One region of the Bacillus sp. V2I10 genome, then DNA from elsewhere that is predicted to be linked to it. Evidence: a T-box and tRNA genes for the amino acid it is inferred to sense, from the RefSeq annotation. Region 1 holds a T-box; the other holds one or more tRNA genes.

Region 1 (16,109 bases):
GGGCATCGTATGGCAGCAAGTGGAACTCGGCGCATTAAGATGAATTACTTCTATTCCCTGGTTAACAAGAATATCTCTGGATTTTAGCAGGGTTTGCAAATTACTGGTGAATTCAAAATCGGTTTTGGCCTTGTTCAGCTGCAAGACCGGAAAACAGGTTGCTCCAATGACGTTTATTCCAGACATCAGCTGCAGCTCACGTATACTCGACTCTAAGTTGTCAATTAAAAATCCGCCGTATTGACCCGGATAAATGAAATCATGCTGGCTAATCACCCTTAATATAACGTTCTGTTTCAGTCCCAGTTTGAAGGCTGCATCTGACAGCTGTCTGGCTCTTTCCAGGGAGAAAAGTGTGACCACTTCAGGCCGGAGCTGTTTTAGGACCATTTCCCATTGATTTTTTCCGGGCTGTACAAGATGGCCAAGGTTCCCTATTTTGCAGCCTGCCTCTGAAAGATTGAATGCTTCATCAATATCAACTGCAACCGCTTTCTCGATACCGTTTCGCTGGATGGTCTTCCCGACAAAACCGCTTCGTCCAATTTGTTTCGTCATATAAAACAGCTTAACGCTGTTTGCCTCGGCTGATTTTGCAAGAGCCCGTACATTTGCCTTAAATGAGTCCAAGTCGATGACGTACGTATTCGGAGGGATAGAACCACTCTGATGCAAGGCAGCTGCTGCCTTAATTAATGCAGGGTTTCGTTTCTGTATCATGTCTAAGAACAAGGCTGTCTCATCCCCTAACGATTTCATTAACTGAAAGCTCAAGTATCCGTAAAATGGTTTCCGCAGATGCTTTCATTGGATTGATTCTCAAACCGTATTCTCTTAATTGAGGCTGGCTTTCTAAAAAGCTCCCGGATACGCGATAAATCATTGGCAGAATATCGTACTTTGATTCTGCTCCGACTGGATAGGTTGCCGCTCCGAATGAAGAGGCTTTTTCAATCACTTTTGGTGCGATCGGTGCTGAAAGTTCAACAATCACATTCTTTGATTGAGAGTTTGTGATATACGCTTCTTTAACAAATGAAAAACCTCCATGATTAAGGTTTTCGCATAACTGCTCCACCTGTTCATTCTGAATAGCCAGCATAACTGGAGCCACCGTCATGGCCCGCAGCAGTTCATGGGCTTCGTGCCCCTGGACCTGACCGCCTCCGGAATAATTGGTTTGATGTATTTTTTCAATGATTTCACTTGAACCGAGAATGAGGCCGATGCCTTCAGGGCCAAGCACTTTAAATCCGGAAAAAGTAGAAAGGTGCGCTCCATACTCAACGCCAATGCCCTTCATTTTCATTGCACAGTAGTTATCATCAACCAAAATGATGACATCCGGCCTTGACTTTTTAACAAGAGCAATTATTTCTTCTAAATCATAAGTATCGGTCGGCTGCTGTCTTGCATGCTGAATGTAAAATACCTTTATATGCAGCTTTGTTTCTAATGCATTTTTCACATTGTCCATCTGATTGAAATTTACAGCCTCTTGCTTGAGTCCCATCATTCGAAACGTTTCTTTTGTGGTCATGTACATCGGTGCTTCATGGACAAAAATAGAATCTCCCGGCTCCGCTATCATACTAAGCGCAATCCTGATCGCACCGGAACCGCTTCCTCTTACAAGAGCGCAGTCCTCGGAATCAAACACGTTCGATAACACCTTCTCGGCAGCTGCTGTTGTCTTCGGGCGGTGATAATCCGGATGAAGCCCCACATCTCCTGTTTCAAAAAAGGCATTGTTTCGAAACACCTTCGTCATTTCATCAATCAGTTTGAATTGAAGTTCTTTTGCCTCTTCCATCGTCCGATTAATAAGTATGGAATTTGCATATTTTAACGCCATTTTCCATCATCCTTCCTAACCGATGCTGAATGCCTTTTGAGGATTGGTTACAAGCAGTTTATTTATAATAGAGCCGCTGACTCCATGGCTTTTCAGTGCCGGTATAAACGACCTGAGAACTATATCATATCCCTGCCCTCCGAGCGACTTTAGATGGGATTTCCTTGTCAGGTCACTAGAGAGCAAGAGCTGATTTTCAAAACCTTTTTCAAGAAATGTGAGCAAAGACCGGATCCGGTCTTCATCCGCCCGGTAATTTTCTTTGCCGATCGTATCCATCGCCGCAAATGCTCCGCTGTTCAATACTTCCAGCACAACTTCATCGTTCGTATTCAGATCCTGATGGCCGATGATCACCTTTTCAAGAAACAGACCTTCTTTTTGAAAAAGATCGATCTGCTCTAGGGCACAAGTGCCGAGCGTTGTATGGGTGGAGAGCGGAAGCTTTGTGGTTTTGGCCGCTTCGATGGCTCCATGGAAAAGCTCGGTTTCGATCGGTTTAAATTCATTCAGACTGCTTCCGATCTCACCGATTACCCCCGGTTTAATTCCTGTATCTCCTATTCCCTCTTTGATTTCCGTGATCATCCACTCTGCAAATTGATCCCGATTCCATTCCTTTTTGTCATCCGGAATGAATGGATCCTTATAGCAGCCCGTACTCGCAATGATTTGCAGACCAGTTTTCCGGCTAATTTCCGCAAGCTGCTCTGCGTCTCTTCCCATCCCCTCATTTGTGACTTCTACAATCGCTTTGCCTCCAAGAGCGGCAAAACTTTCTAAGTCTTCCATGATGAGTTCAATATCCTGCAAGCAAGTATCTTCGTTCTTTTTCACTCTGCTTAAGTCCACATATAGATGTTCATGACAGGCACACACACCTAACTCCTGCGGCTCCAGTTTACCTAGAACGGTTTGAATATACATTGAAAAGCCTCCTTATCCTGCGGGCGGTATGTAGAGCCCAAGAAGTACCAGGATGTTTCCGATAATTCCTACTGCAATTGCTCCAACAGGCCCAACTGCCATACGGACGATTGGACGTCCAGCTGCTTCATTCAGTAAATAGATCCCGGCAATGGCGAAGAAGCCCAGACCTGGAACAATGGCATTCGCAGCATTTGCGCCTCCAATGAGAAGGGCCACTTCCAACACGCGCGTCATCGCTGTCCTGATGTTTTCACCAGATGCCCGAATACCGGGATAGCGGTCGAGAACTTTTGCTAATTGAGTCAAAATCATCACTTCCACTAAGATGATGACAGCTCCTAAAATAGCCGCGATGATTGGATTTGGGGAGAAAATTCCAGCCCCGAAAACGAAGGTAAACCCTACTGGACCATATACCCCTGTAGCAATCGCTGTACTTGCGATCAGTGGAACGAATCCGATTGCTTTTGCAAGAGAGGCAATACCGCCTTCGGCAATCTTCCCTTCCGATAGCAGGTTAAGAGAGATCGGGTCGCCGGCGATTAAAAGCTGGCTCGTAGCTGCGGCTACAAGTCCGCCGCTTATCATAAGTACCCATACATATTTTTTAATTTTCGAGACGCGTTCTGTGAACAATGCCGCTAAAGTGGACAGGCTCTTCTCATCCGACTTTTCCCGTACAGCAAATGCGATTAAGAAAATCATTCCGATGATAAGAGCAATCCCTTCCGGACTTAAAACAACTTGCGTCCCATTGATGCTGATCAGCTTTTCCGTGTTCGCAAAAACGATAAGCTGTCTTGCAATAGCTGCCACAATAAACGTCAGAATCCCTTTTTTAATTCCAAATTGAAGAGCAACAGCGATGGCCGGAAACACCATGAAGGAAACGACAACCGGTTCGCCGATTTTATTAAATCCTTCAGCGAAATTCAGCGGCAGCATCGCAAATGCATCGACGACAACTTGCAGACCATAGTAAATGCCAGCGCCATATAAAGCTCCGGCAGCCCCTGCGAGCACGGAATTAATTTTTCCTCTGTTGAACGCAAGACCAATGATGTCTGTACCAAGCAAAATACTATGAATAAGAATAATGCTTCCCGCAATTGAAATCGGAATCCCAAACCCGATGACAAGACCGAAACTCATGGCAAAGGCGGTAACCCCAAGCTCTTTTCTGCTCATCCGCCCTTCAAGATTTTCCGGAACAATCGGTCTGAGCCCATCGTTAAATACCGCAATCCCTAAATTTGCCATGACGGCTGCTAGAGCCCCAATACAAGCCATTAAAATTACTTCTACCATCTCTCTTCCCCCATCCCCATATCAATCTATTTGTTTTTTAGTAAAGCCTCCATTAAATACTCAACAGCTTTCTCCTTGTGATCCCCAGTAAATCCAAAAGCTGTTGCCCCCTGATCGACTGCTAACTGCACGTTTTCTTTTAGCGGAGTCTTGCCGGGCATAGAGATGGTTGCGCACTTTGGTTTTCCAAGCAGCGCTATTGCCATAGCCAAAGCTCCCCCTCCTCCGGTATGGCAGGCGCCGACGTAATAATCCGCTCCCCCTGATTTCAGCAGCATCGCCGCTTCTAAATCAGCTTTCACGGTTACTTCTACCTGCTCTCCTCCGTATTTCTTAACTAAACTCTCAATCTCTTTTTTCTCAACCTGACCGCCTACTACAATTTTCATTCTTTATTCCTCCCTTTATGCTGTTAATGCTGTTACAAAGTGCATATATAGAAACTCTTTTTCTTCTTTTGGTATGGTGATGCTGCATTCGCTTTCAATCCAATTGACTCGTCTTTGCGCTTCTACAAGATTTGGAGAATTATATATTTCCGCCATAATCGATGATGGCGGAGCATTCAGCGGTTCGTTTCTCTCCACCCTTGTCACTGCCATGGCCAAATGAGTAATGAGCATTTGATAGTTAGCAGCTTCCGTTTGAGACACGTATGCATCAATCGTTTTATGGCAGATGATTTGAGCATTTTCTGTAATGGCATCCGTTGATTTAAGTATTTCGAGTCTTTCAAACAGTTCTTTCATGATTGCGCCCCTCCCAATGTACAATAAATTGTATTTTGATTATAAAAGGGATTCTTAGTATTTCGGAATGTAATCCCCTTTTTCCACCAGTGATTGTATTCTTTTAATCTCATGTAAATCCAAATGCTGCAGAATATACTCCGCCTTTTTGTTTTCTTTTCTAATGACGCAGACAGCTTCACCTATATTCAACTCTTCTTTTTTTGCTATTTCAGAGGAAAGCGGTATCGTATTGTATAACCCACTGTCAATTTCATCAATGTTCCAAATGGTCGCATCAATCGTTTTCGCTCTTAAATGCTGTAGAAGATGCATGTAATTGAGCTCAACAAACTCTACCTGTTTTTCATTTGTTTCCGCTTTAACGAGAATTTTTTGATCGGTTGAATTATGGTCAATTCCTACCTTCATGCCATCTTTGATTTCAAGATTTCCCTTTTCGGAAAAGAAGACCGCGTGCTTTGAAACATACGTATGGCTCCCGAAAGCGAGAGCAATAGAAAGATCCGGGTCCTGTTTCAATGCTTCTGCTGCTGAGAATTTGGAAACAAGGGCAAAGTCGTATCTCCCTTTGCTCACTTCATCAATTCTCAGTTTAGCCCCTCTCATGAAAGCAATGCTTAAATTCAATTGGTTTTCCTCAAATTGAGACGTAAGACCGGATGCCAGCCCTTCATATTTTTTGGAATACGGCAAAGGCATCACTCCGGTCATTCTTTCAGCACCGCAATACTTGAACAAAGAGGGGATATTTTTCTTCCTTAAAAAGGTACCCATATGTCCTTTAGGTTCAAGACTAATGCTGCCGGTTTGCTCTAGATATTTCAGGGCTGTCTGTACTGTTCCCCTGCCAACATTAAATCTTTCTGAAAAATCTCCTACTTTTGGTATCCGCTCATTCAGTTCAATAAATAATAGATCCTCTGCTATTTTCTGCAAAATTAACCCCTTTTTAGAAAGGAGCGACTCAAAAATCTCCATAGCACCACTCTTGTACAATTATTTGTATATTCATTCATTGATGCAAATTTACCATATATTTAAGCTGTTTACAAGATTGATTTTTCTGAATAATTTGTTAAAAATGTATTGTCTGCTCCTTTTTATCTTTTTGTTAACGAAGATTAAACTTAATATGTAATGTATATCGTATAAATCAAGTTAATCTATAAAAAATCCTTTAAAATAAAAAAATAGCACATCAATTAGACTGCTAATTGATGCGCTATTTCTTAGGTTTATTGAAGTGTGGTTTGCACCTTTCAACCTAACCCGTTACAGCAAGTGAGGCTTTTCATCAGTTCTTGTATTGAATTAACGTGTACTTCTTCTTCCCTCTGCGGATAACAGTGAATTTGCCGTCAATGCGGTCGTCTGCTCCAAGGACTTTGTCCGTCTCCTGGATTCGCTCGCCATTGATGTATACCGCTCCATTTGAAACATCTTCTCGTGCCTGGCGTTTTGAGGGAGAGATTTTTGCATTGACAAGCAGGTCGATTAAGCCGATTTCTAGTTCTTCGGCTGTAAATGCAGGTACATCTTTAAAGCCCTGCTCAATCTCCTCTCCAGTCAGCTCTTTAATGTTTCCGCTGAAAAGCGCCTGAGAGATTTTGATTGCTTGCTCCAAAGATTCTTCTCCGTGTACTAGCTTTGTCATATCCTCGGCAAGTGCTTTTTGTGCAGCGCGATTTTCTGGTGCATTTGTCAGTTCTTGTTCAAGTGCCGTAATCTCTTCATGAGAAAGGAATGTAAAGAACTTGATGTATTTGATGACATCGCGGTCATCTGTATTGATCCAGAACTGGTAGAACTCATAAGGAGTCGTTTTTTCTTTATCGAGCCAGATAGCTCCGCCTTCTGTTTTGCCGAATTTTGTACCGTCTGATTTTGTAACCAATGGAACAGTTAATCCAAATGCTTTTGAATTTTCCTCAGATTTGCGGATCAGCTCAAGTCCAGCCGTAATATTTCCCCACTGATCGCTTCCTCCAATTTGAAGTTTGCAGCCAGCGGATCTGTATAAATTTAAAAAGTCATATGACTGCAGAATCATGTAGCTGAACTCTGTGTAGGAAATTCCTGATTCAATTCTTGAAGACACCGTATCCTTTGCAAGCATGTAATTAATACCGAAATTTTTTCCTACATCCCTTAGAAACGTGATCAAATCCATAGATCCGATCCAGTCAAAGTTGTTGGCTAGAGTAGCAGGATTTTCACTTGAGGGATCAAAATCAAGGAAACGGGAAAGCTGATCTTTAATTTTGTTTGTCCACTCCTGCACAATATCAGAAGTATTAAGCGTTCTTTCTGCTTTCTTTCCGCTTGGGTCGCCAATTAAGCCAGTTGCTCCGCCGACTAAAGCAATTGGGCGGTGTCCTGCCTGCTGAAAGCGGCGAAGAGTTAATATCGGAAGTAAATGCCCGATGTGCAGGCTGTCTGCCGTCGGATCGAAACCAGAATATAATTTTACTGATTCCTCTTCTAATAACTTTCTCAGACCTTCTTCGTCTGTCATTTGATTAATTAATCCTCTGAACTGCAAATCATTCAATAATTCACTCATTCTGATTAGCTCCTTTTTATCATAAAATACAAAAAACACCCCTTCAAAAATGAAGGGGCGTGATTACGCGGTACCACCCTACTTAGGAAAAAGATAAACTGATTCCTATCTCGGCATATATAACGGCATTCTAACCGTCTTTCGCTATTCGGCAATAGCTGCCTTTCACAAAAGAAGCTCCTGGAGGTAATTCATGATTCATCTGTGTGCTGATTTTCATCGGCCATCAGCTTTCTAAAACAGGGAGATGTTCACTACTAATTCCATTCAAAGCATTTTCAATTCTAATAAATCTTTTTTACCATATAGAATGTTCCTTGTCAAACGATTCATCAGCATCTGACAAGATCATACAAAAGTACTGTTTTTATATGATATAATTGAGTGGGTGTATTGTATAGGGGGGGGATGATAAATATATGGATAAATTCAAAACTTGGTACAGCAAATTTATGCCTTACAAACATAAAACAGTAAAAGGGTTTAACATTACATACGGGGTCGTCTGGAACCTGATGCTGATCTTTTTTGTCATCGGTTTAATTGCCGCATCGTTTGGCGGCGGACTCGGTGCAGGGTACTTTGCATCATTGGTTAAGGATGAACCTCTCCGCACTTATAGTTCCATGAAAAAAGATATTTATAATTACGAAGAAACCTCGCAGATTTATTTTTCTGATTCGGTGTATTTAGGAAAGCTCCGTGCAGATATTGAAAGACAGGAAGTAAAGATTGATGAAATTTCAAAGCATGTAAAGAATGCCGTAATTGCTACAGAGGATGAATTTTTTTATGAGCATGACGGGGTTGTCCCTAAAGCGATTATGCGCGCCCTTTTTCAGGAAGTGACAAATTCCTCTAATCGTTCTGGGGGGAGTACACTTACACAGCAGCTGATCAAAAATCAAATTCTAACAGATGAAGTTTCTTTTGACCGCAAAGCAAAAGAAATCCTGCTTGCTCTCCGCCTTGAGCGCTTCTTTGAAAAAGAGGAAATCCTGGAGGCTTATCTGAATGTAGCTGATCTGGGCAGAAATGCTTCCGGCCGAAATATAGCGGGAGTTCAGGCCGCTGCACAAGGTATTTTCGGTGTGGATGCGAAGAATTTATCTCTTCCTCAATCTGCTTTTATTGCAGGTCTGCCACAGAGTCCTTTCGGCTATACCCCTTTTACAAACAGGGGAGAAATAAAGGAAAACCTGGATGCAGGAACGTCCAGGATGAAAACTGTTCTTAGACGCATGTATGCAAAAGGCTTCATCTCGCAAAAAGAATACGAAGAAGCAGCCAAATTTGATTTAAGGAAAAGTCTGGCCAAGGCCAAACCTTCCTCTATAGAACAATATCCATGGCTCACTTACGAAATTGAAGAACGCGCCGCTGATATCATCTTAACGCAGCTGGCTGAAAAAGACGGCCACAAAATGGACGAACTGAAAAAAAATAAAGAATTGTACGCAGAATACAAAGCCCTTGCTGACCGGAACTTGCGTCAAAACGGCTATAAAATTCATACAACCATTCAAAAAGATATTTATGACAAAATGAAAACCATTGCTGAATCGTATGAATACTACGGCAGCGATAAGACCGAAGTGAAGGTAGACAAAGATACCGGGAAGAAAATACAGGTTCAGGAGCCCGTTGAGGTTGGAGCTGTTTTAATTGAGAATAAGACAGGGAAAATCATCAGCTTCGTTGGAGGAAGAAATCATAAAAGAGAACAAGTTAATCATGCGACAGATACTCCCCGATCAAACGGATCGACGATGAAGCCCCTGCTTGCTTATGCTCCTGCAATGGAATCAGGCGCCATCCAGCCAGGTTCAGTACTTGCAGATGTACCGCTGCAAATCGGCGAATGGAGCCCTAAAAATTTCGATGGCCGCTTCCATGGATTTACAAGCGCCCGTTATGCACTTGAAAAGTCTTATAATATACCTGCCATTAAGTCGTACTTAAAAGTGATGGATCAAAATCCTCTTAATTATTTAAAGAAAATGGGAATCACAACTATCTCTAAAAATGATGGCGGTCCAGCTACTTCAATTGGAGGGCTTACTAATGGCATAACCGTCGAAGAAAACGTAAATGCCTATGCAACCTTTGCAAATGGCGGAAAGTTTATCGATGCTTATCTCATTGAAAAAATTGAAACAAAATCAGGCGAAGTCATTTATCAGCACAAATCAAAAGCAGTTGATGTATTTACACCTCAGACTTCCTACTTAACAATCGATATGATGCGCGATGTTATTAAACAAGGAACGGGTACAGCCGCTAAGAATTATCTCTCATTCAGTGCAGACTGGGCAGGAAAAACAGGAACAAGCCAGGAGTATAAAGATATATGGTTTGTCGGAACGAATCCAAATGTCTCGTTTGGAACGTGGATAGGATACGACACCCCTAAATCAGTTGAAAAAGATTATAAAGGCATGTCCTACAGCCGCAGAAACATTCTTTTATGGTCAAAGCTGATGAATGCAGCCCATGAAGTTAATCCGGGTCTTATTGCACCGAAAGAAACGTTTAAAATGCCCGGCGGAATTGTTCAGAAATCATATTGCGCACTGTCCGGGGATCTGCCTTCTGCCATGTGCCAGCAGGCTGGACTTGTTGCTACAGACCTCTTTAATGCGAAGTTTGTTCCGACAAAAACAGATGACAGCTTAACATCAGGAAAGTATGTTTATGTAAAAGACAGAGCATACCAGGTACCCCCTTCTGCTCCTTCTGAATTTGTTCAGCAAGGTGTGATGTTAAAAAAAGAAATTCTGCAAAAGCATAATTTAAGCAGCTTCAGCGCTTTAAAAGAACTGCTGCCAAACAAAACAAACTGGGGCAATATCGTTGTAACGGATGGAAATCAGATCAGCGACAACGGATCAGCTCCATCACAAGTATCCGGAGTAAGAATCAGCGGCGGGCGCCTGAGCTGGAACACGAGCGGTGATTCAGATGTAATAGGATACCGCGTTTATGCTGCCGGTAACTTTTCTAAGAATTTCAGAAAAGTAGCAAGCATCCCAGCTTCGAAAAGCCTGTCAGCATCTATTGGAGGTTCACCTGCTGCCTACTATGTAGCCGCAGTTGACGTAGCAGGAAAAGAATCACCTGCATCTGCAACGGTAACAAGCGGATCCTATCAAGCTCAGAAGCCGGCAACAAAGCCTGCTGATCCTAAGCCCACAGATCCGAAACCAGCTGAACAAAAACCCGCGGATCCAAAGCCTAATGATCCGAAACCAGCCGAACCAAAACCGGATCCAAAGCCTAATGATCCGAAACCAGCCGAACCAAAACCGGATCCAAAGCCTCCTGAAAAACCTGCAGATAACGGAGAGCAGACTCCTCCGGAAGAAAAACCGAATGGCTGACCTTGTTCGCAGATTTCAGGATGGACGTTGCTGCAGCTGTACTGCGCAGAACACATTAAAATGCAAAAGTCATATTAATAGAATCCCAAAAAAAGCTTGCAGAATGTCTGCAAGCTTTTTTAATAGATTCTAACTATTAATCTTCCATTGTCGACAAATCGCCAGTCGGCAAGTCGAGCTCCCATGCTTTTAAGACGCGGCGCATAATTTTTCCGCTTCGAGTTTTTGGCAGTTTATCTCGGAATTCAATTTCACGCGGAGCAGCGTGAGCAGCAAGTCCCTTTTTAACAAAGCTGCGAATTTCCTCTTTGAGGTCATCTGTTGCTTCGTACCCATCCCGAAGAGCAACAAATGCTTTTATAATTTCCCCGCGGACTGGATCCGGCTTACCGATTACACCAGCTTCGGCAATGGCAGGATGTTCAACAAGCTTGCTTTCGACCTCAAATGGGCCGACGCGCTCGCCTGATGTCATGATTACATCATCAATTCTTCCCTGGAACCAGAAGTAGCCGTCTTCATCCTTGTACGCTGAGTCACCCGAAACATACCAGTCCCCAGGCATAAAATAAGACTCGTACTTTTCTTTGTTGTTCCAGATTGTATGCATCATGGAAGGCCAGCCTTTTTTAATGGCCAGATTCCCCATGCGGTATGGCGGAACTTCATTGCCCTGGTCATCAACAATCGCAGCCTGAACGCCTGGAATTGGTTTCCCCATAGACCCCGGCTTGATTTCCATAGATGGATAGTTGCAGATTACCTGTGCACCCGTTTCTGTCATCCACCATGTATCATGAATACGATTGGCAAAGACTTTCATCCCCCATCTGACAACTTCAGGGTTTAATGGTTCACCAACGCTCAAGATGTGTCTCAATGAACTAAGGTCAAACTGTTTCACCAGCTCATCCCCCGCACCCATAAGCATGCGGAATGCCGTTGGTGCACTGTACCATACCGTTACTCCGTAATTCTGGATCGTTTCATACCATTGTTCAGGCTTAAATCTGCCCCCTACGATGACGTTTGACGCTCCGTGCAGCCAAGGTCCAAAGATGCCGTAAACGGTCCCTGTAACCCAGCCTGGATCAGCTGTACACCAATAAACATCATCTTCTTTTAAATCAAGAACCCAGCTGCCGGTCTGATAATGCTGGATCATTGCCTGATGAACATGCAGAACACCTTTCGGCTTGCCTGTGGAACCGGATGTATAATGCAGCAGCAGGCCATCTGTTTTTTCTACCCATTCTATTTCAAGCTTTTTGCTTGCTGTCTTCATTCTTGTTAAGAAATCTATGTATGGACCATCTTCATGAACATTGTCCCCTACGAGAACAACATGCTTTAGAGCAGGCAGATCATTAAATGGAACTCTTTCAAGAAGCTCTGGTGTTGTGACAATGACTTTCGCCTCGCTGTCCTTCAGGCGGTCACTCACTGCTCCCTCCATAAACGCCTCAAATAAAGGACCGACAATGGCACCCAGCTTAATTGCTCCAAGCACCGTAAAATACAATTCTGGAGTTCTTGGCATAAAGACGAATACACGGTCGCCTTTTTCTACGTCTGCACATTGACGAAGAATGTTTCCTGCTTTATTTGAGTGATCCTTCATCTCTTTAAACGTATACTTTTCTTCTCTTTCAGGGTCACGGTAATATAAGGCTACCTTGTTTTTCCGGAATGATTCTGCATGTTTGTCAATTGCTTCGTATGCAGCATTAATTCTTCCTGTTTCAGACCACGATAAATGCTTTTCTGCTTCTGCCCAATCAAAATTTTCGTAGGCTTTAGCATAGTCTTCTAGATTGTGGTTCCCCTTTGCTGCTGGCAGCGCTTCCAACCTCATCCTTAACTCCCCCTTATTCAGTATATACATTCTCTATTATAGAACAGATTCTATCTTTTCTCAATTTTTAAAAAAATCACAGTTTTTTAATGTAACCGCTTCATTTATTGTATTTTCTAGTATAATAGATTTATGTCCAGCATCAATAGAAGGCGGTGAATGAATGGAACATCCTAAAACTTATAACGCAAAAGAGATTAAAACTCCTTATGGGCCGCTTATTATAGAAGGTCCCATAAAAGCCGAGAAACTGGCAGGTCTTGAATTTCATCATGATCTGGTAGCTTTCAGACAGCCTGAGCAGCAGCACAAAGCTTTAATTGAGATAGCTGCTCTGCCAGAAGGACGAATTATTATAGCCAGAAATCGCCATACCATAGTCGGGTATGTTACATATTTATATCCAGATCCACTGGAAAGATGGTCAGAAGGCAAGATGAAAAACCTGATTGAACTTGGCGCAATCGAGGTGATTCCTGAATACCGGGGCTATTCTGTCGGAAAAAATCTCCTGAGGGTTTCCATGATGGATGATGCAATGGAAGATTATATTACCATTACGACAGAGTACTATTGGCACTGGGATTTAAAAGGTACAGGCCTTAATGTGTGGGAATACCGGAAAGTGATGGAGAAAATGATGAATGCCGGCGGCTTGGAGTGGTATGCAACAGATGAGCCCGAAATCAGCTCCCACCCAGCAAATTGCCTGATGGCTAAAATCGGAAAAAGAGTGGATCAGGATTCAATTCAGCAGTTCGATCAGCTCAGATTTAAAAACCGGTTTATGTACTGATCTTCTTTCGTTCACGCTTTAAAACAAAGGGGTTATAAGTATGATAGTTGAACAAATCATGAAGAAAGATATTGTGACACTCACACCTGATGCAACAATTGCAGAAGCAATTAAAAAAATGGCTGAACACCGGATTCGCCATATCCCGATTGTAGCTGAAAATGACCTCCTTGCCGGGATTGTCTCCGACCGGGACATTAAAGATGCTAGTCCTTCCATCTTTCAGCTGAGTGAAAATAAAGAAGCCTTGAATACACCTTTAAAATCAATCATGAAAACAGATGCCATTACAGGCCATCCTCTTGATTTTGTCGAGGAGATTTCCTCTATTTTTTATGAGCACAAAATTGGATGTCTGCCTATTATTAAGCATGGAAAATTAGTAGGGATTGTAACAGAAACTGATTTGCTGCATACCTTTGTTCAGCTGACAGGGGCCAATCAGCCCGGCTCCCAAATCGAGGTAAAGGTTCCAAACGTGGCGGGCATGCTTTCTGAGGTGTCTGATGTTTTCAGAAAAAGCAAAGTAAACATTGCCAGTGTTCTTGTTTATCCTGACAAAGACGAACGGTTCAAAGTTCTTGTATTCAGAGTGCAGACCATGAATCCCATGGCATTGATTGAGGAGCTTGATAAAGAAGGATATACCGTATTATGGCCTAACATCCCGGGGATTTCATCATGAAAGAAAATATTTTCATCTATTCTCCTCTTTTTCAGCAATATAAATTCAGCCAGGATCACCCGTTCAATCAGCTGCGGGTGGAATTAACATATGACCTTCTGAATAAGATGAATGCATTGTCAGATGATGAGCTGGCAGCACCAAGAATAGCGACGGATGAAGAACTCGCTCTTGTTCACGATCAAAAGTACATTGATGCTGTCAAAAAAGCAGGTTCGGGAGAATTAGATCCAAAAGAAGCGCTTAATTATGGAATCGGGACTGAGGATACACCTATTTTCAAGAACATGCACGAAGCAAGCGCGCTGCTCGTCGGAGGTACTTTGACCGCTGTTGAACACGTAATGGAAGGCAAAGCTAAACGGGCTCTGAACCTCGGAGGCGGCCTGCATCACGGCTTCCGCGGAAAAGCTTCAGGCTTCTGCATTTACAATGACAGTTCCGTCGCGATCAAATATATACAGGAAAAATATCACGCAAAAGTTTTATACATTGATACAGATGCTCATCATGGAGATGGGGTGCAATGGACGTTTTATGATGATCCAAGTGTCTGCACATTATCCATTCATGAAACGGGCCGCTATTTATTTCCTGGGACAGGCAATGTTACCGAACGGGGTGCAGGACAGGGCTATGGCTACTCTTTTAACATTCCGCTGGATGCATTTACAGAAGATGAATCATGGATCGATGCCTACAGACAATCTATAAGAGAAATTGCCGCTTTCTTCAAGCCTGATGTCATTCTTACACAGAATGGAGCAGATGCGCATTTCTACGATCCTTTAACCCATTTTGCAACAACAACTGCCATTTTCAAGGAAATACCAAAAATAGCTCAGGAAATTGCGGATCAATACTGCGGCGGGAAATGGATTGCGGTTGGAGGCGGAGGCTATGATATCTGGAGAGTCGTCCCCCGGGCTTGGGCCATGATCTGGCTGCAGATGAAACAGCAGACTGTAAACGGCCCTCTTCCAAAGGAATGGATCAAACGCTGGCAGCCAGAAGCACCCGTTACCCTTCCCTCTATATGGGAAGACAGCAAGGATCAATATAAAGCCATTCCAAGAAAGCTTGAAATAGAAGAGAAAAACGCACAAACTGTGGAGAAAGCTCTATTTCCACTCCGTCAAAATCATGGAAAAGACAGAAAGACACTTTCATGAACAAAGGCGCAATATGTTTATTTCACAATCCACAGCCTATAAATTTTTATCATTTCCAAAAACAAAACTTGAAAGCATGGACCAAACAGATCCATGCTTTTACTTTTTAGTAAGGCTAACATCTTATTTCATCTTTTTTCAATATTAAAGAAAACAAAAAGAGCATCAGCTATAACAGCCAATGCTCTTCAATATTAAGCTCTAGTTGATTGTCTGATTTCAATTCGATGCGGAAGCTCAACAATATGATTTTCAACTTCTTCTTTGTTCATCAGTTTAGTCAGAAGGCGCATCGCTACAGCACCGATATCATATGTCGGCTGGACAACTGTTGTTAATTGAGGACGAACCATAGTTGCTAATTTCGTATTATCAAACCCGATGATTTCAATATCGTTCGGAATAACATAGCCATTATCCTGCGCTGCATGAACGACTCCTAATGCCATTTCATCTGTGCCTGCAAAAATAGCTGTAGGCTTATCCGATAATTCGTTAATTTTTTCGAATGCTTCTAGACCTGAATCATAGGTGTAGTCACCTTCCGTAATTAAATCTTCATCAACGGTAATTCCTGCTTCAGTCAGTGCACGGCGGTATCCGTTCATTTTCATCTGTTTATTAATTGGCTCTTCCATTGGACCAGTCACATAGCCAATGCGTTTATGCCCTTTTTCAATCAGCATGGAAACAGCATCAAATGTTGCCTGTTCATAATTAATGTTAACTGATGGTGTTACCTCATTCACATCAATTGAAGCAGCAAGCACAATCGGTACAGGAGAACGTTTAAATTCTTCTACATGCTCATCC
Region 2 (16,109 bases), 1.4 Mb from region 1:
ATTACAGCAATTTGATCAATGTGAGCAATGATATTTGTTCCATTTTCATCTATAAAGCAAAGGGAAACATATTGTCCTTTTGAAATGTCAATATTCATAAATACTGGATTTTGGTATGATTCACCAGATGTCAAACGGATAATTGTTGCTTCTGCAACCCCGCCTACCTTGCGATAATTTGAAATCACTGTATGAATATCCTTCAATCCATGAAGCATATTTAACATTTTAAGTCCCCCTAGCAAAAGTTTCATCTGAAAATTCTATATGTTGATTTTAGAGAAAATGAGAATCATTGTCAACTAGATTTGTGGGTTTTCCTTTTATTACAATTCAGTTCTACTTTAGTGATAGTTGGCAATTTTTTTATAAAGCAGATGAGATAAGTGATATTTTTTCCATAAGACTTTGCAAATGCCGATGCTTATTAGAGATACATAAAAATAATTCTTTATTTTTGTATTCTAAAGCTTTATCCAATTGATAAGACAAAGATATATGCTCAGTTACTAAATCAATCATTAATTGAATATTGTTGGAGTTAATGGCCTCTTCGAGTATCTTTATCGGTACAAAACAGTTTATTTCTTCGTTGACTATAATTAATATGTACCAACCAATTCCAAACACATATTTTCCATAATCAGCAACTGTCAATATATCGCCGTATTTCAGCGTTTCTACACCGCTTACAGTATTGTCTTGTTTATTCCCATAATATAAACACTGTACCTTTATACCGTTTTTATTCGTTACAACAAAATAAGATTCCATTAACTCCTCCTCATTCAGATTCACTATATCATTCTTTAAATATTATTCTTGGGCTTACACTTTATACCTTTGTCTTGCATAGATATATTAAGGGTCCTGAATCATTATAAAACCTTAATTTTTCTTACCACCTAAAGGAATAAGAACCTTCTTCAGGTGAACATGATAGTCAACCCTTAAAAAGCTCACCCTCCTTAATCCGTTCTACTTTGCTAAGCATGGCGCCATTTAATCACTCTTTCGGCATTTCTACGTCAGTAATGAGATACGATTAAAGAAAAAAACCTATTTGGAATAATGTTTTTGATTAATTTTAAAAGCATCGGTTACATACAAATAATTGATTTGATCTCTTCATCTTAATTGAAGAAGCAGTTGCCCAAAAATATCAAATGTTAATAAAGAAATTACAGTTGACTTATTACTTATCACTAGAAGATGGAGCAAACACTCTAAGCTTAGGTTATCTTACACATATTGCCCGCCCGCATATTAATTTGAATACCTTTTGAATACCCTTTGATGCACTTGTATGAAATTAGGTGAAACCAAAAATGTAAGAAACCTTTATATCTTAAGGGTTTTAACATTTGATGAAATATCTTGAAGGTGTATCAAAAAATGAACGTAAAAAATACGGTCTTAAAGGCGCTCGTCGTGCACCTCAGTTCTCAAAACGTTAATTCGTTTTCCGAAAACCACAACATTATGTTGTGGTTTTTTTTGTTGTTTCTAAAACGCCGTCCTCCCATTCGGGATTTGAAAACTTTACCGCGAATGATAACCATGAGCAGTAGGACAATAGAGTGAGGGGGCATTTATATGATGGAAAATATCACTTCACTTTCAGATAAAAGAAGAGAGAAGCAAATCAACTATGAACGCAGCATACTTAAGGACCTTACGTTAACTCAGCTGAAAACAAAAGCTTACGAGTGCTTTGGCGTTTTTATGCATTCCGGGAAATTTGACTACTCAGCTATAGAAGATGGCTGCATTGATTTTTCCATAGAGGCATATCTGCTCGGTGCAAGCTACAGCAGGTTTGGCTTTTTTGGAGAAACCATGCAGACCGTGAATGCAAGGTCAAGACGGGAAGAAAAACTGCTTGTTGACCAGCTGTTTGACTACATGCTGATATGGGGGAACCCTGGCGAAAATGACTTCAAAAATGAATCGATCTATTATGCATGTGAGTTTTTAATTCATTTATGGTGGTCGGAGGGTTTTGAAAAAGGAGAAAAACGGCTTAAGCTTCGTCTCCATTAAAACTGGATAACTTATCATATTTCCTGCTGGTCCGCCATATAGTGTTAAAGGACGAGCAGGAGGGGAAAAAATGAAAAGAAAGCTAAGATGGTTTGGCTTCGGTGCAGGCTTTATTTTATTACTCCTATTATTTCAGTTTCAATTCAACAACGACAGCTCCTGGAAGTCGTGGAATCTCCCTTTAACAGGAAAGGTCATTTACATAGACCCAGGCCACGGAGGACCAGACGGAGGGGCAGTCGGGAAAGAACATCTTGAAAAAGATATCGCACTCTCCATATCCAAACAGATCAGAGACTACCTTCAGGAACAGGGAGCATTGGTCCTCCTCACTCGTGAAAAGGATACTGATCTGGCTGAAAAGGATACAAAAGGATATTCAAAAAGAAAAGGGCAGGATTTAAGAAAAAGACTCCAAATAATAAACGAATCAGAAGCAGACCTTTACTTAAGTATTCACTTGAATGCCATTCCTTCTAATGAGTGGAGCGGGGCCCAGACTTTTTATCATTCAAAAATGAAAGAGAATGAAAAGGTGGCAAAATTCATTCAAGATGAACTTAGAAGAAATTTAGAGAATACAGACAGAAAAGCAAAACAAATGAATACGATCTATTTAATGAAACATATCGATAAGCCAGGTGCATTAGTAGAAGTTGGTTTCTTATCAAACCCTGAGGAAGCCCGGCTTCTCGGAACAAAAAAATATCAGGACAAAATAGCCGCTTCCATCTATAATGGCATCTTAAGATATATGACGCATGAAAAAAATCCTCCAGAGTGAAGGATTTTTTTGTTTTGCTGCTGCGTCTTCCTCCATTTTCAGGTCAAAACGTGCGATACCTCTTTTTTGTCTAAATATGTTATACTTATGTAAACGAATACAACAAAGGGTGGTTATCATGCTGAAAGAGGAAACAGCTCGTAAAATCGTCGGGAATTTAAAAGAACCTTTTTTACATAGAACCTTAGAAGAATTAAATGCGATTGAAGAAGTTTCGATAAAAGAAGAGAAAAATCATATAAGTATGAAAGTAGCGATTGCCAAAACTGGTACATCTGAACAAATGCAGCTGCAGCAGGAGATCGTTGCTAAGCTGAAGGAAGCAGGGGCTGCAACAGTTGGTCTCCGTTTCACAGAGCTGCCTCAAGAAGTAATTGCGAAATATCAAACAGCAAAGCCTGAAGATCCTTCCTTGCTCACTGAAGGAAAGCAGCCGACATTTATCGCGATAGCAAGCGGAAAAGGCGGCGTCGGAAAATCTACCGTATCGGTTAATTTAGCAGTAGCATTAGCTCGCTTAGGCAAGAAAGTCGGGTTAATTGATGCGGATATTTATGGATTCAGTGTTCCTGATATGATGGGAATCACCAAAAGACCGGTTGTAAGGGGAGAAAGAATCATCCCTGTTGAGCGGTTCGGTGTTCAAGTTATTTCAATGGGATTTTTCGTTGAAGATAATGCTCCGGTCATTTGGAGAGGTCCTATGCTTGGAAAAATGCTCAACAACTTCTTTCAGGAAGTAGAGTGGGGAGATCTGGATTATCTGCTGCTTGATCTGCCTCCGGGTACTGGCGATGTTGCACTCGATGTGCATGCTATGCTTCCGTCATGTAAAGAAATCATCGTGACAACTCCTCATCCGACAGCTGCATTTGTAGCGGCTAGAGCGGGTGCTATGGCTCTTAGAACCGAGCATGAGGTAATCGGAGTAGTTGAAAATATGTCTTACTTTGAAAGCAAGCTCACTGGAGAAAAAGAATATGTATTTGGCAAAGGCGGAGGAGAAAAGCTTGCGGATGAACTTGATGTGCCTGTGCTTGGAAATATTCCGCTGCAGCAGCCGGACTGGAACGAAGAAGACTTTGCTCCATCGGTTTATGCGAAAGATCACCCTACAGGTGAGATTTACTTAGGTATTGCCAAGAAGGTTACAGAACTTGTGCCTGTGAGTGTATAAAGGAAAAGCGCCAAGTGATTGGCGCTTTTCTCTTTTTTGAGATTTACGGGAATTATTGACCGCCTTCTCCAGTTTCACCTTGACCGCCTTGCTCTGCTTGCTGACCGCCGCTTCCTTGTCCGCCGCCTTGCTGATTCATTTCTTTAGCAGCTTTTAGAAGGGTTTCTTCCATTTTTGTTTTGAAAAGCGGGCTATTAATGGTTTCTGTAATCACTTGCTGAAGATGCTTGCGGAATTCTTGACTTTGAAGCACCTTTACCGTTTGTTTTTCCATTTCGGGATTTTGAAGGACTCCAATAAGCATTTCTTGATACTCAGGGTCTTTCATTAAGCCCTTGATTACTTTTTCATGCTCCGTCTGCAGGCTTTTGGCGAAGCTTTCACTGAACTTTGGATCTTCAAAGGTTTTTTTCCAGAATTCCGCTCCTTTTTCAGATGTCAGTGTTTTAGAAATGGTATCTGAGACAACTTTTTGATCCATGATCAAATTTTGCTTCATGTCATCATTTTTCAAAATTTCCTGGATCGCTTTTTTTCCATCATCAGTCTTTAATATATCAACAACCATCTTTTTTGTTTCTTCATAATCCTGTTGTCCTGCGGGCTGGTCATTTGGAGAACAGCTTGCGAGGAAGGAACAGATGGCTATTAGTGTAAATAATGAGAGCAACCTTCGCTTTTTCATCTGTGCAAAGCTCCTTTCATTTTCAAGTTGCCTATTTTTAATATGAATTATCTAAAGCTTTTTATACTGGTAATTAAAATAGCTTTTTTAGAAAGACATTGGTAAAATTTCATGAGTAGATTACATATTGGGGGAAACTGCATTGAACAGTAGAAATTGGGTCCGTTTGTTTTTGACGACTTTGCTTGTCGGGGGCATTAGTACAAGCATTGTCGGTTTTGCATTAAGGTGGGGAGAGTATCAGAAATTTTTCACATCTTTTGATCTTGTTGAAATCCTCTCCATTTTATTTTGGCTGATCGGTGTAGGTTTTATTTTCAGTATTATTAGCCAAATGGGCTTTTTTGCGTATTTAACGATCCACCGCTTTGGTCTTGGCATTTTCAGAACAGCAGCCTTATGGAATGCGATTCAAATCGTGCTGATTTTGTTTGTGGTGTTTGATTTGATTTATTTCCGCTACCAGCTTTTCGCGGCAGAAGGCGAATCCATTCTGTCATATATCCTTCTCGCATTATTCCTGGTCATTTTTGGCCTGGCTGTAGCATATATCAAGATGAAGCAAACCAATAAAATGGCGTTCATCCCGGCTTTATTCTTTATGATTGTCGTTACAGCTGTCGAATGGGTCCCTGCTCTCCGTGTAAATGAAGGAGACTGGCTGTATCTCATGCTCATTCCGCTTCTCATATGCAATGCGTATCAGCTTTTGTTATTAACTAAATTATCTCAAGTCAAAAAAGCTAAGCCTATGTGAGCTTAGCTTTTTTTCTATGATTCGGCATTAATTATTTAACTTCTGTTGATTTCGCATTTCCATTAGCAATTAATTCAGCTATTGATACATTCTTTAATCCTTTTTGTTTCAGGCCGTCAACAATTTGGGGAATTGCTTTTTGTGTTTGCTTAGCGGAGTCCGATGCATGCAGCAGGATAATGTCCCCGCCTTGAACGCTGTCATTCACGTTCTTAACAATGGCATCTACACCGGGATTTTTCCAATCATCTGAGTCAACACTGTAATGGACAACTGTATATCCGTATCTTTCGGCAATAGTAAGAATTTCTTCATTGAAATTGCCTGTTGGCGGTCTGAGAAGTTTAATATCCTTAAGACCGAGCTCATTAAATACATCCTGTGCCATGAGAATGTCCCGGCGTATATCCTCAGCCTCCAAAGCAGTGTAATTTTTATAGGCATAACCCATGCTTCCCACCTGGTGTCCGTCCTTCACAATTTGTTTGACGATTTCAGGATGACGTTCTGCCCATGCTGCAGAGAGGAAGAAGGTTGCATTCGTAATGCCGTTATTTTTCAATGTATCAAGAATGGGCTTTGCCTTTTCGTCGCCCCAGCTGATATCAAATGTTAAAGACACTTTATTTTCCTTCTCCTCACCCCTGAAAACAGCTTTAGGTCCATCTGCGGTTGAGAAAACAGGGAATTGCATAACGTTTTCTATATATAAAATCCCGGCTGTAAAAAGCGCAGCTATTACAATAATGATAAGTTGCTTGATCTTTTTAACATGTAAAACGTAAAAATTGTTCATCCTCATCAACCCCGTCCCAATGTTCTTGTCTCATATGTATGCCAAGCTGTTAATAATATGATTAGAAAAATACACGTTGTGCAATAATGATAAAACTTAGGCAGCTTAGAGGAGGATCATATGTCAAAAGGATTCATTTTTAATGATAAAGAAGCACAAGAAATGGAACTGCTGGTCGAACAGGAATTATCAATTATCAGCAATATACTGATAGATGAGAATCTGACATTTGTTCAAAAAAGATCTCTCTTAGAAAAAAGAGAACTCCTCAGTAATTTGTACAAAATTATCAGCGGGAAATTCGATCAGCATTTAAATAAAAATATTAAATAATTTCTATTGACCATGGTTTGAATAAATGTTATATTATTATTCGTCGCTCAGAAACAATTTGAATTTGAAATAACGAAAAAATAATTTCAAAAGGTTGTTGACACAGCGATAGTGACCATGTTAAATTATATAAGCCGTCACCACTGATGACGGAAATGATCTTTGAAAACTAAACAAAACCAAAAGCGTACCAAACGTTTTAAATTTTTGAAGTCAGCAACAAATTGAGTCACAAATTTTCTTCGGAGAGTTTGATCCTGGCTCAGGACGAACGCTGGCGGCGTGCCTAATACATGCAAGTCGAGCGGACCTCTTAGGAGGTCAGCGGCGGACGGGTGAGTAACACGTGGGCAACCTGCCTGTAAGACTGGGATAACTCCGGGAAACCGGAGCTAATACCGGATAGTATCTTGAACCGCATGGTTCAAGTTGGAAAGACGGTTTCGGCTGTCACTTACAGATGGGCCCGCGGCGCATTAGCTAGTTGGTGAGGTAATGGCTCACCAAGGCAACGATGCGTAGCCGACCTGAGAGGGTGATCGGCCACACTGGGACTGAGACACGGCCCAGACTCCTACGGGAGGCAGCAGTAGGGAATCTTCCGCAATGGACGAAAGTCTGACGGAGCAACGCCGCGTGAGTGATGAAGGTTTTCGGATCGTAAAACTCTGTTGTTAGGGAAGAACAAGTGCGAGAGTAACTGCTCGCACCTTGACGGTACCTAACCAGAAAGCCACGGCTAACTACGTGCCAGCAGCCGCGGTAATACGTAGGTGGCAAGCGTTGTCCGGAATTATTGGGCGTAAAGCGCGCGCAGGCGGTTTCTTAAGTCTGATGTGAAAGCCCCCGGCTCAACCGGGGAGGGTCATTGGAAACTGGGAAACTTGAGTGCAGAAGAGGAGAGTGGAATTCCACGTGTAGCGGTGAAATGCGTAGAGATGTGGAGGAACACCAGTGGCGAAGGCGACTCTCTGGTCTGTAACTGACGCTGAGGCGCGAAAGCGTGGGGAGCGAACAGGATTAGATACCCTGGTAGTCCACGCCGTAAACGATGAGTGCTAAGTGTTAGAGGGTTTCCGCCCTTTAGTGCTGCAGCTAACGCATTAAGCACTCCGCCTGGGGAGTACGGTCGCAAGACTGAAACTCAAAGGAATTGACGGGGGCCCGCACAAGCGGTGGAGCATGTGGTTTAATTCGAAGCAACGCGAAGAACCTTACCAGGTCTTGACATCCTTTGCCACTTCTAGAGATAGAAGGTTCCCCTTCGGGGGACAAAGTGACAGGTGGTGCATGGTTGTCGTCAGCTCGTGTCGTGAGATGTTGGGTTAAGTCCCGCAACGAGCGCAACCCTTGATCTTAGTTGCCAGCATTCAGTTGGGCACTCTAAGGTGACTGCCGGTGACAAACCGGAGGAAGGTGGGGATGACGTCAAATCATCATGCCCCTTATGACCTGGGCTACACACGTGCTACAATGGATGGTACAAAGGGCTGCGAGACCGCGAGGTTTAGCCAATCCCATAAAACCATTCTCAGTTCGGATTGCAGGCTGCAACTCGCCTGCATGAAGCTGGAATCGCTAGTAATCGCGGATCAGCATGCCGCGGTGAATACGTTCCCGGGCCTTGTACACACCGCCCGTCACACCACGAGAGTTTGCAACACCCGAAGTCGGTGGGGTAACCGCAAGGAGCCAGCCGCCTAAGGTGGGGTAGATGATTGGGGTGAAGTCGTAACAAGGTAGCCGTATCGGAAGGTGCGGCTGGATCACCTCCTTTCTAAGGATATATGAGGACGCTTTTGGTTTTTGTTTAGTTTTGAGAGATCATTCTCTCTATGATAGAAGACAAATCAACTGATTTGTCAGTTGTTCTTTGAAAACTAGATAACGTAATTGATAACAAGTAATTCACTGAGATTTACGCTTACCATAATTAGTGATTTTCTAGACATTTATGTCTAAACAAACAACGAAATGCGAAACGCATCTGATGATGCGATTGACCATTTAGGTTAAGTTATGAAGGGCGCACGGTGGATGCCTTGGCACTAGGAGCCGATGAAGGACGGGACTAACACCGATATGCTTTGGGGAGCTGTAAGTAAGCTTTGATCCAGAGATTTCCGAATGGGGAAACCCACTGTTCGTAATGGAACAGTATCTTTATCTGAATACATAGGATAATGAAGGCAGACCCGGGGAACTGAAACATCTAAGTACCCGGAGGAAGAGAAAGCAAACGCGATTTCCCAAGTAGCGGCGAGCGAAACGGAATTAGCCCAAACCAAGAGGCTTGCCTCTTGGGGTTGTAGGACACTCTATACGGAGTTACAAAGGAACGGGGTAGATGAAGCGACCTGGAAAGGTCCGTCAGAGAAGGTAATAACCCTGTAGTCGAAACTTCGTTCCCTCCAGAGTGGATCCTGAGTACGGCGGGACACGAGAAATCCCGTCGGAAGCAGGGAGGACCATCTCCCAAGGCTAAATACTCCCTAGTGACCGATAGTGAACCAGTACCGTGAGGGAAAGGTGAAAAGCACCCCGGAAGGGGAGTGAAAAGATCCTGAAACCGTGTGCTTACAAGTAGTCAGAGCCCGTTAATGGGTGATGGCGTGCCTTTTGTAGAATGAACCGGCGAGTTACGATCCCGTGCAAGGTTAAGTTGATGAGACGGAGCCGCAGCGAAAGCGAGTCTGAATAGGGCGTTTCAGTACGTGGTCGTAGACCCGAAACCAGGTGATCTACCCATGTCCAGGGTGAAGTTCAGGTAACACTGAATGGAGGCCCGAACCCACGCACGTTGAAAAGTGCGGGGATGAGGTGTGGGTAGCGGAGAAATTCCAATCGAACCTGGAGATAGCTGGTTCTCTCCGAAATAGCTTTAGGGCTAGCCTCAAGTATGAGAGTCTTGGAGGTAGAGCACTGATTGGACTAGGGGCCCTCATCGGGTTACCGAATTCAGTCAAACTCCGAATGCCAAAGACTTGCTCCTTGGGAGTCAGACTGCGAGTGATAAGATCCGTAGTCAAGAGGGAAACAGCCCAGACCACCAGCTAAGGTCCCAAAGTATACGTTAAGTGGAAAAGGATGTGGAGTTGCTTAGACAACCAGGATGTTGGCTTAGAAGCAGCCACCATTTAAAGAGTGCGTAATAGCTCACTGGTCGAGTGACTCTGCGCCGAAAATGTACCGGGGCTAAATGTATCACCGAAGCTGTGGACTGTTCTTACGAACAGTGGTAGGAGAGCGTTCTAAGGGCGTTGAAGCTAGACCGTAAGGACTGGTGGAGCGCTTAGAAGTGAGAATGCCGGTATGAGTAGCGAAAGAGGGGTGAGAATCCCCTCCACCGAATGCCTAAGGTTTCCTGAGGAAGGCTCGTCCGCTCAGGGTTAGTCGGGACCTAAGCCGAGGCCGAAAGGCGTAGGCGATGGACAACAGGTTGATATTCCTGTACCACCTCCTCACCATTTGAGCAATGGGGGGACGCAGGAGGATAGGGCAAGCGCGCTGTTGGATATGCGCGTCCAAGCAGTTAGGCTGAGAAGTAGGCAAATCCGCTTCTCATATAAGGCTGAGCTGTGATGGCGAGGGAAATTTAGTACCGAAGTTCCTGATTCCACACTGCCAAGAAAAGCCTCTAGCGAGGTGAGAGGTGCCCGTACCGCAAACCGACACAGGTAGGCGAGGAGAGAATCCTAAGGTGAGCGAGAGAACTCTCGTTAAGGAACTCGGCAAAATGACCCCGTAACTTCGGGAGAAGGGGTGCTTTTTAGGGTTCATAGCCCTGAAAAGCCGCAGTGAATAGGCCCAGGCGACTGTTTAGCAAAAACACAGGTCTCTGCGAAGCCGCAAGGCGAAGTATAGGGGCTGACGCCTGCCCGGTGCTGGAAGGTTAAGAGGAGAGGTTAGCGCAAGCGAAGCTTTGAATTGAAGCCCCAGTAAACGGCGGCCGTAACTATAACGGTCCTAAGGTAGCGAAATTCCTTGTCGGGTAAGTTCCGACCCGCACGAAAGGCGTAACGATCTGGGCACTGTCTCAACGAGAGACTCGGTGAAATTATAGTACCTGTGAAGATGCAGGTTACCCGCGACAGGACGGAAAGACCCCGTGGAGCTTTACTGTAGCCTGATATTGAATTTTGGTACAGCTTGTACAGGATAGGTAGGAGCCTTGGAAGCCGGAGCGCCAGCTTCGGTGGAGGCATTGGTGGGATACTACCCTTGCTGTATTGAAATTCTAACCCACAGCCCTGATCGGGCTGGGAGACAGTGTCAGGTGGGCAGTTTGACTGGGGCGGTCGCCTCCTAAAATGTAACGGAGGCGCCCAAAGGTTCCCTCAGAATGGTTGGAAATCATTCGCAGAGTGTAAAGGCACAAGGGAGCTTGACTGCGAGACCTACAAGTCGAGCAGGGACGAAAGTCGGGCTTAGTGATCCGGTGGTTCCGCATGGAAGGGCCATCGCTCAACGGATAAAAGCTACCCCGGGGATAACAGGCTTATCTCCCCCAAGAGTCCACATCGACGGGGAGGTTTGGCACCTCGATGTCGGCTCATCGCATCCTGGGGCTGTAGTCGGTCCCAAGGGTTGGGCTGTTCGCCCATTAAAGCGGTACGCGAGCTGGGTTCAGAACGTCGTGAGACAGTTCGGTCCCTATCCGTCGTGGGCGCAGGAAATTTGAGAGGAGCTGTCCTTAGTACGAGAGGACCGGGATGGACGCACCGCTGGTGTACCAGTTGTCTTGCCAAAGGCATCGCTGGGTAGCTATGTGCGGAAGGGATAAGTGCTGAAAGCATCTAAGCATGAAGCCCCCCTCAAGATGAGATTTCCCATCACGCAAGTGAGTAAGAACCCTGAAAGATGATCAGGTTGATAGGTCTGAGGTGGAAGCGCGGTGACGTGTGGAGCTGACAGATACTAATCGTTCGAGGACTTAACCACAGTCTAATATGTGTAAATGTAAGTGAATCTTGTTATCAAACGTTATTTAGTTTTGAAAGAATAACTTCTTTCAAAAAAACACTTGAAATCTTCTGATTTCATAGTATAATAATTTTTGTCATTATGTCTGGTGATGATGGCGAAGAGGTCACACCCGTTCCCATGCCGAACACGGAAGTTAAGCTCTTCAGCGCCGATGGTAGTTGGGGGTTTCCCCCTGCGAGAGTAGGACGTCGCCAGGCTAGCATTATTCCGCAGTAGCTCAGTGGTAGAGCTATCGGCTGTTAACCGATCGGTCGTAGGTTCGAGTCCTACCTGCGGAGCCTTGCTTCCATAGCTCAGTCGGTAGAGCACTTCCATGGTAAGGAAGAGGTCATCGGTTCAAGCCCGGTTGGGAGCTTACATTAAACTAATAAAACGGCCCGTTGGTCAAGCGGTTAAGACACCGCCCTTTCACGGCGGTAACACGGGTTCGAATCCCGTACGGGTCACCATTCAAACGTAAGTCTTATTATGTGAAATATCACACAATCTTTTATGCGGAGGATTAGCTCAGCTGGGAGAGCATCTGCCTTACAAGCAGAGGGTCGGCGGTTCGAGCCCGTCATCCTCCACCATTAAGACATTGCAGCAGACGACTTTAAAAAGCGAATAAACAGTATTGTATTTCTCACTTAATATGCCGGTGTAGCTCAATTGGTAGAGCAACTGACTTGTAATCAGTAGGTTGGGGGTTCAAGTCCTCTTGCCGGCACCACTTATGTGTGGAGGGGTAGCGAAGTGGCTAAACGCGGCGGACTGTAAATCCGCTCCCTCCGGGTTCGGCGGTTCGAATCCGTCCCCCTCCACCACTTTATTTAGACAAACTTAACTGAATAGTTCTTGTCTAGACTGTAAATAATATGTTTAGTTGACATAAACCTTTTTACGGTCAATTAGAATTTTATAGAATACATACATAATTGATGGGCTATAGCCAAGCGGTAAGGCAACGGACTTTGACTCCGTCATGCGCTGGTTCGAATCCAGCTAGCCCAGCCATTCTTTGTGCCATTAGCTCAGTCGGTAGAGCATCTGACTTTTAATCAGAGGGTCGAAGGTTCGAGTCCTTCATGGCACACCATTTTTGCGGAAGTAGTTCAGTGGTAGAACACCACCTTGCCAAGGTGGGGGTCGCGGGTTCGAATCCCGTCTTCCGCTCCAGAACTTCTTTTTTATATCGGGGCCTTAGCTCAGCTGGGAGAGCGCCTGCCTTGCACGCAGGAGGTCAGCGGTTCGATCCCGCTAGGCTCCATCATAAGTACCCTGTAAAAACCGTTAGACTTTGATGTCTAACGGTTTTTTGTTTAGGAATAATGATTAAAAAATTACATATAGACGTGCTTCATAAAACGTTCGTATCAATATGAATTCTATATCTTATCCTTTATGTTAAAAAAGTTTTCTTTTTGAATATGAGGCTTGCGAGTTGGAGATCAGTTTCCGCAAGTTAAACCATGATTTTTGCGAGTCAGAGATAAGTTTTTACTAATTGAAAACTGGTTTTTACGAGTTGGGGGGGCGGATCTAAATATGAAGTTCAATACACAGCGTAAACTCTTTCATAATTAGCAGCAGCTTTGATTCATAATGGCCAACGGCAGCTAGTAACAGGCATTTTTATATGATTTTTTTATTGAAATTTGAAGTTTGCGAGCCGAAAACCCATTTTTGCGAATTGAACACTGATTCGCTCGAGTCGGTTATAGTCTTTCATTAATTAAAAGCCGGCTATTGCGAGTTAGATAGTTTGCATCCAATTTCGATGTTCAATTCAGATCAGTCATAAAGGTAAAGTGGAAATCCGAAAAAATAGTCAAATGACCTGGAAATCAGCTGACTCTGCATCATCCTATTACTTATTTTCTACTATTTTGCCAATTATTTTACAGAAAACTCTGTATATATATACACGATTTTGTCGAGTTGAGTCATGACCCTTTTTATCAGTACAATAGAGACAGAGTTTCTTACTAAGGGGGATGATTTACATGAAAGAAAGAATATCAATTATCGGGGTACCAATGGATTTAGGACAAATGCGCCGAGGTGTGGACATGGGGCCTAGTGCTATCAGATACGCAGGGGTTGTAGAAAGACTTGAGTGGCTGCAATATGAGATTGAAGATAAAGGTGATATTAAAATTGGACGTCCAAACCGTGAAGAGGATAGCTCTTCGTTAAATAATTTAAGAAATTTGAAAGCGGTGTCAGAAGGCAATTTAAAGCTTTCTGAACAAGTTGACGAAGTGATTCAATCTGGTTCGTTTCCACTGGTGCTTGGCGGAGACCACAGTATTGCCATCGGAACACTCGCAGGAGTTTCAAAGCATTATAAAGAACTTGGTGTAATCTGGTATGATGCACATGGAGATCTCAACACAGGCGACACTTCACCGTCAGGCAATATTCATGGGATGCCGCTTGCTGTAAGTATCGGCATCGGCGATGAAACGCTAACGAGAATTGGAGGCTACACTCCTAAAGTGAAGCCGGAAAATATTGTGATTATCGGTGCCCGTTCCCTTGATGAGGGTGAAAAGGAATTAATTAAGGAAAAAGGCATTAAAGTATATACAATGCATGAGATTGACCGTCTTGGCATGACTAAGGTAATGGAGGAAACCATTCAATATTTGAAAGAGCGTACTGACGGTGTCCACTTGTCCCTCGATTTAGATGGACTTGATCCGCACGATGCTCCAGGAGTCGGCACACCGGTTATCGGAGGTATTAGCTACAGAGAAAGTCATTTAGCGATGGAGATGCTTGCAGAATCAGATATCATCACTTCTGCTGAGTTTGTTGAAGTAAATCCTATCTTAGATGAAAAGAACAAAACAGCTACAGTAGCAGTAGCTCTGATGGGTTCTTTATTCGGCGAAAAGCTCCTTTAATTTTTTAAAAAAGACACAGTTTATAAACTGTGTCTTTTATTTAAGAAAAATTTAAGGTAAACATATTAAAAAGCCATCTACAGACAACCTAAAATTTGTTAAAATATTTTTATGCGGAAAAAATGAAACCTTTTATACGGCTTATACGTAATAAGGGGAACCCGCACTTGCGCGGGGGTAAGGGGTATCATGGAGACGATCGTAAAAAATAGGATTAAACAAGTTAAAAAGGGCGACCAGAATGCTTTTGCCGAAATCGTAGATATATATAAAGACAAAATTTATCAGCTTTGCTACCGCATGCTCGGGAACTCCCATGAGGCGGAGGATATAGCCCAGGAAGCGTTTATCCGGGCTTATGTGAATATTAATAGCTATGACATGGATAAGAAGTTCTCTACGTGGCTGTATCGCATTGCGACAAATTTAACGATTGATCGAATCAGAAAGAAAAAACCGGATTATTACCTTGATGCCGAAGTGACAGGAACGGAAGGGTTAACGATGTATTCTCAAGTAGCAGCTGATGTAGCTCTGCCCGAGGATCAAGTGGAAACAATGGAGCTTCAGCAAATGATTCAAAAAGAAATTTTAAAGCTCCCCGATAAATATCGTACTGTCATCGTATTAAAGTATATTGATGAGCTTTCTTTAATTGAAATCAGTGAAATTCTAGATATGCCGATCGGTACGGTGAAAACAAGAATTCACAGAGGACGAGAAGCGCTGAGGAAGCAATTAAGGCATTTATGATTTGAGGTGATAAGGTTGAAGTGTTCAGAACAAATGAAAGAACGGATCCATCAATATTTGGATCATGATATAAAGCAGCAAGATGAGCAAATCTTGAAAGAGCACCTTCAGTCATGCGCGGACTGCACGCAGCACCTGCATGAGCTTGAGAAGTCAATCGCCCTGGTTCAGAGTACATCTCATATTGAGGCTCCGATGGATTTTACTCAAGCCATCATGGATCGTCTGCCCAAAGAAAAGAAAACGGTTGGTGTCAACAGATGGCTGAAGGGTCATCCATTGTTGGCTGCTGCTTCTCTTTTCGTGTTATTGATGACAGGCAGTTTATTTTCTTCCTGGTCAACTGATTCAGATTTCAGTGTTTCAAAGCAGCCTAATTTGGTTGTTGAGAATACTACGGTTACCGTTCCTGAAGGTGAGACTGTTGAGGGAGATGTAACGGTTAAAGGCGGAACGATCAATATTGAAGGCAAAGTTGAAGGAAACGTCACGGTAATTAACGGAGAGAAGTATATGGCTTCTGCCGGACAGGTGACAGGTGATGTTGAAGAGATCAATGAGGCTTTTGAGTGGATTTGGTATCAAATGAAATCTCTTTCCAAAGAGGTCGTCGCCATATTTAAGTAAAAGGTCACCTTTTGTATAAGGGGCCTTTTTTGTGCTGTACCACGCTTGAGATACTGGCTAAAAGATAAACCGGTATTTTTTGCGGAAGTCTTATCTGCCGGCCTGCGCTTTACTTACGTGAGTACAATACGGTTTAATTGCAGAATATATGGTATAATATCGTAGTTATAGTCCTATGCAAATGACTAAAACTGATGGAGGAAGAGAATATGGCATTTGAGGAATTTCCACTACTGCATTACCTCGGCATCGCCGTTGATATTCTCCTGGTTTGGTT

The links. The T-box of region 1 lies ahead of tyrS (tyrosine--tRNA ligase). A T-box ahead of a tRNA ligase gene usually reads a tRNA of that ligase, here a tRNA-Tyr.
Region 2: it has a tRNA-Tyr gene. The T-box ahead of tyrS (tyrosine--tRNA ligase) is inferred to sense a tRNA for this amino acid. The anticodon was not compared.

Annotation. Positions count from the first base shown of each region.
Region 1 covers NZ_JAUSYV010000001.1:1,557,783-1,573,891, reverse strand. The annotation lists gene QFZ72_RS07930 (YhfX family PLP-dependent enzyme) at 1-759, opposite strand, end outside; gene QFZ72_RS07925 (aminotransferase class V-fold PLP-dependent enzyme) at 740-1,855, opposite strand; gene QFZ72_RS07920 (phosphotriesterase family protein) at 1,871-2,782, opposite strand; gene QFZ72_RS07915 (YhfT family protein) at 2,795-4,093, opposite strand; gene QFZ72_RS07910 (DUF2620 domain-containing protein) at 4,120-4,482, opposite strand; gene QFZ72_RS07905 (PRD domain-containing protein) at 4,498-4,842, opposite strand; gene yhfZ (GntR family transcriptional regulator YhfZ) at 4,897-5,823, opposite strand; gene tyrS (tyrosine--tRNA ligase) at 6,140-7,408, opposite strand; T-box leader at 7,459-7,688, opposite strand; gene QFZ72_RS07890 (transglycosylase domain-containing protein) at 7,828-10,788, shown strand; gene acsA (acetate--CoA ligase) at 10,925-12,643, opposite strand; gene QFZ72_RS07880 (GNAT family N-acetyltransferase) at 12,807-13,439, shown strand; gene QFZ72_RS07875 (acetoin utilization AcuB family protein) at 13,480-14,124, shown strand; gene QFZ72_RS07870 (acetoin utilization protein AcuC) at 14,121-15,296, shown strand; gene ccpA (catabolite control protein A) at 15,491-16,109, opposite strand, start outside.
Region 2 covers NZ_JAUSYV010000001.1:177,874-193,982, reverse strand. The annotation lists gene QFZ72_RS01025 (hypothetical protein) at 1-227, opposite strand, end outside; gene QFZ72_RS01020 (hypothetical protein) at 367-774, opposite strand; gene rpsI (30S ribosomal protein S9) at 1,368-1,457, shown strand; gene QFZ72_RS01015 (DUF2521 family protein) at 1,597-2,043, shown strand; gene cwlD (N-acetylmuramoyl-L-alanine amidase CwlD) at 2,114-2,827, shown strand; gene QFZ72_RS01005 (P-loop NTPase) at 2,946-4,004, shown strand; gene gerD (spore germination lipoprotein GerD) at 4,057-4,689, opposite strand; gene QFZ72_RS00995 (KinB-signaling pathway activation protein) at 4,832-5,446, shown strand; gene pdaB (polysaccharide deacetylase family sporulation protein PdaB) at 5,478-6,242, opposite strand; gene QFZ72_RS00985 (hypothetical protein) at 6,363-6,575, shown strand; rRNA gene QFZ72_RS00980 (16S ribosomal RNA) at 6,815-8,352, shown strand; rRNA gene QFZ72_RS00975 (23S ribosomal RNA) at 8,586-11,516, shown strand; rRNA gene rrf (5S ribosomal RNA) at 11,643-11,758, shown strand; tRNA gene QFZ72_RS00965 (tRNA-Asn) at 11,768-11,839, shown strand; tRNA gene QFZ72_RS00960 (tRNA-Thr) at 11,844-11,916, shown strand; tRNA gene QFZ72_RS00955 (tRNA-Glu) at 11,936-12,010, shown strand; tRNA gene QFZ72_RS00950 (tRNA-Val) at 12,058-12,133, shown strand; tRNA gene QFZ72_RS00945 (tRNA-Thr) at 12,198-12,273, shown strand; tRNA gene QFZ72_RS00940 (tRNA-Tyr) at 12,283-12,367, shown strand; tRNA gene QFZ72_RS00935 (tRNA-Gln) at 12,483-12,557, shown strand; tRNA gene QFZ72_RS00930 (tRNA-Lys) at 12,564-12,639, shown strand; tRNA gene QFZ72_RS00925 (tRNA-Gly) at 12,645-12,719, shown strand; tRNA gene QFZ72_RS00920 (tRNA-Ala) at 12,738-12,810, shown strand; gene rocF (arginase) at 13,547-14,452, shown strand; gene sigW (RNA polymerase sigma factor SigW) at 14,642-15,205, shown strand; gene rsiW (anti-sigma-W factor RsiW) at 15,239-15,832, shown strand; gene cdaA (diadenylate cyclase CdaA) at 16,042-16,109, shown strand, end outside.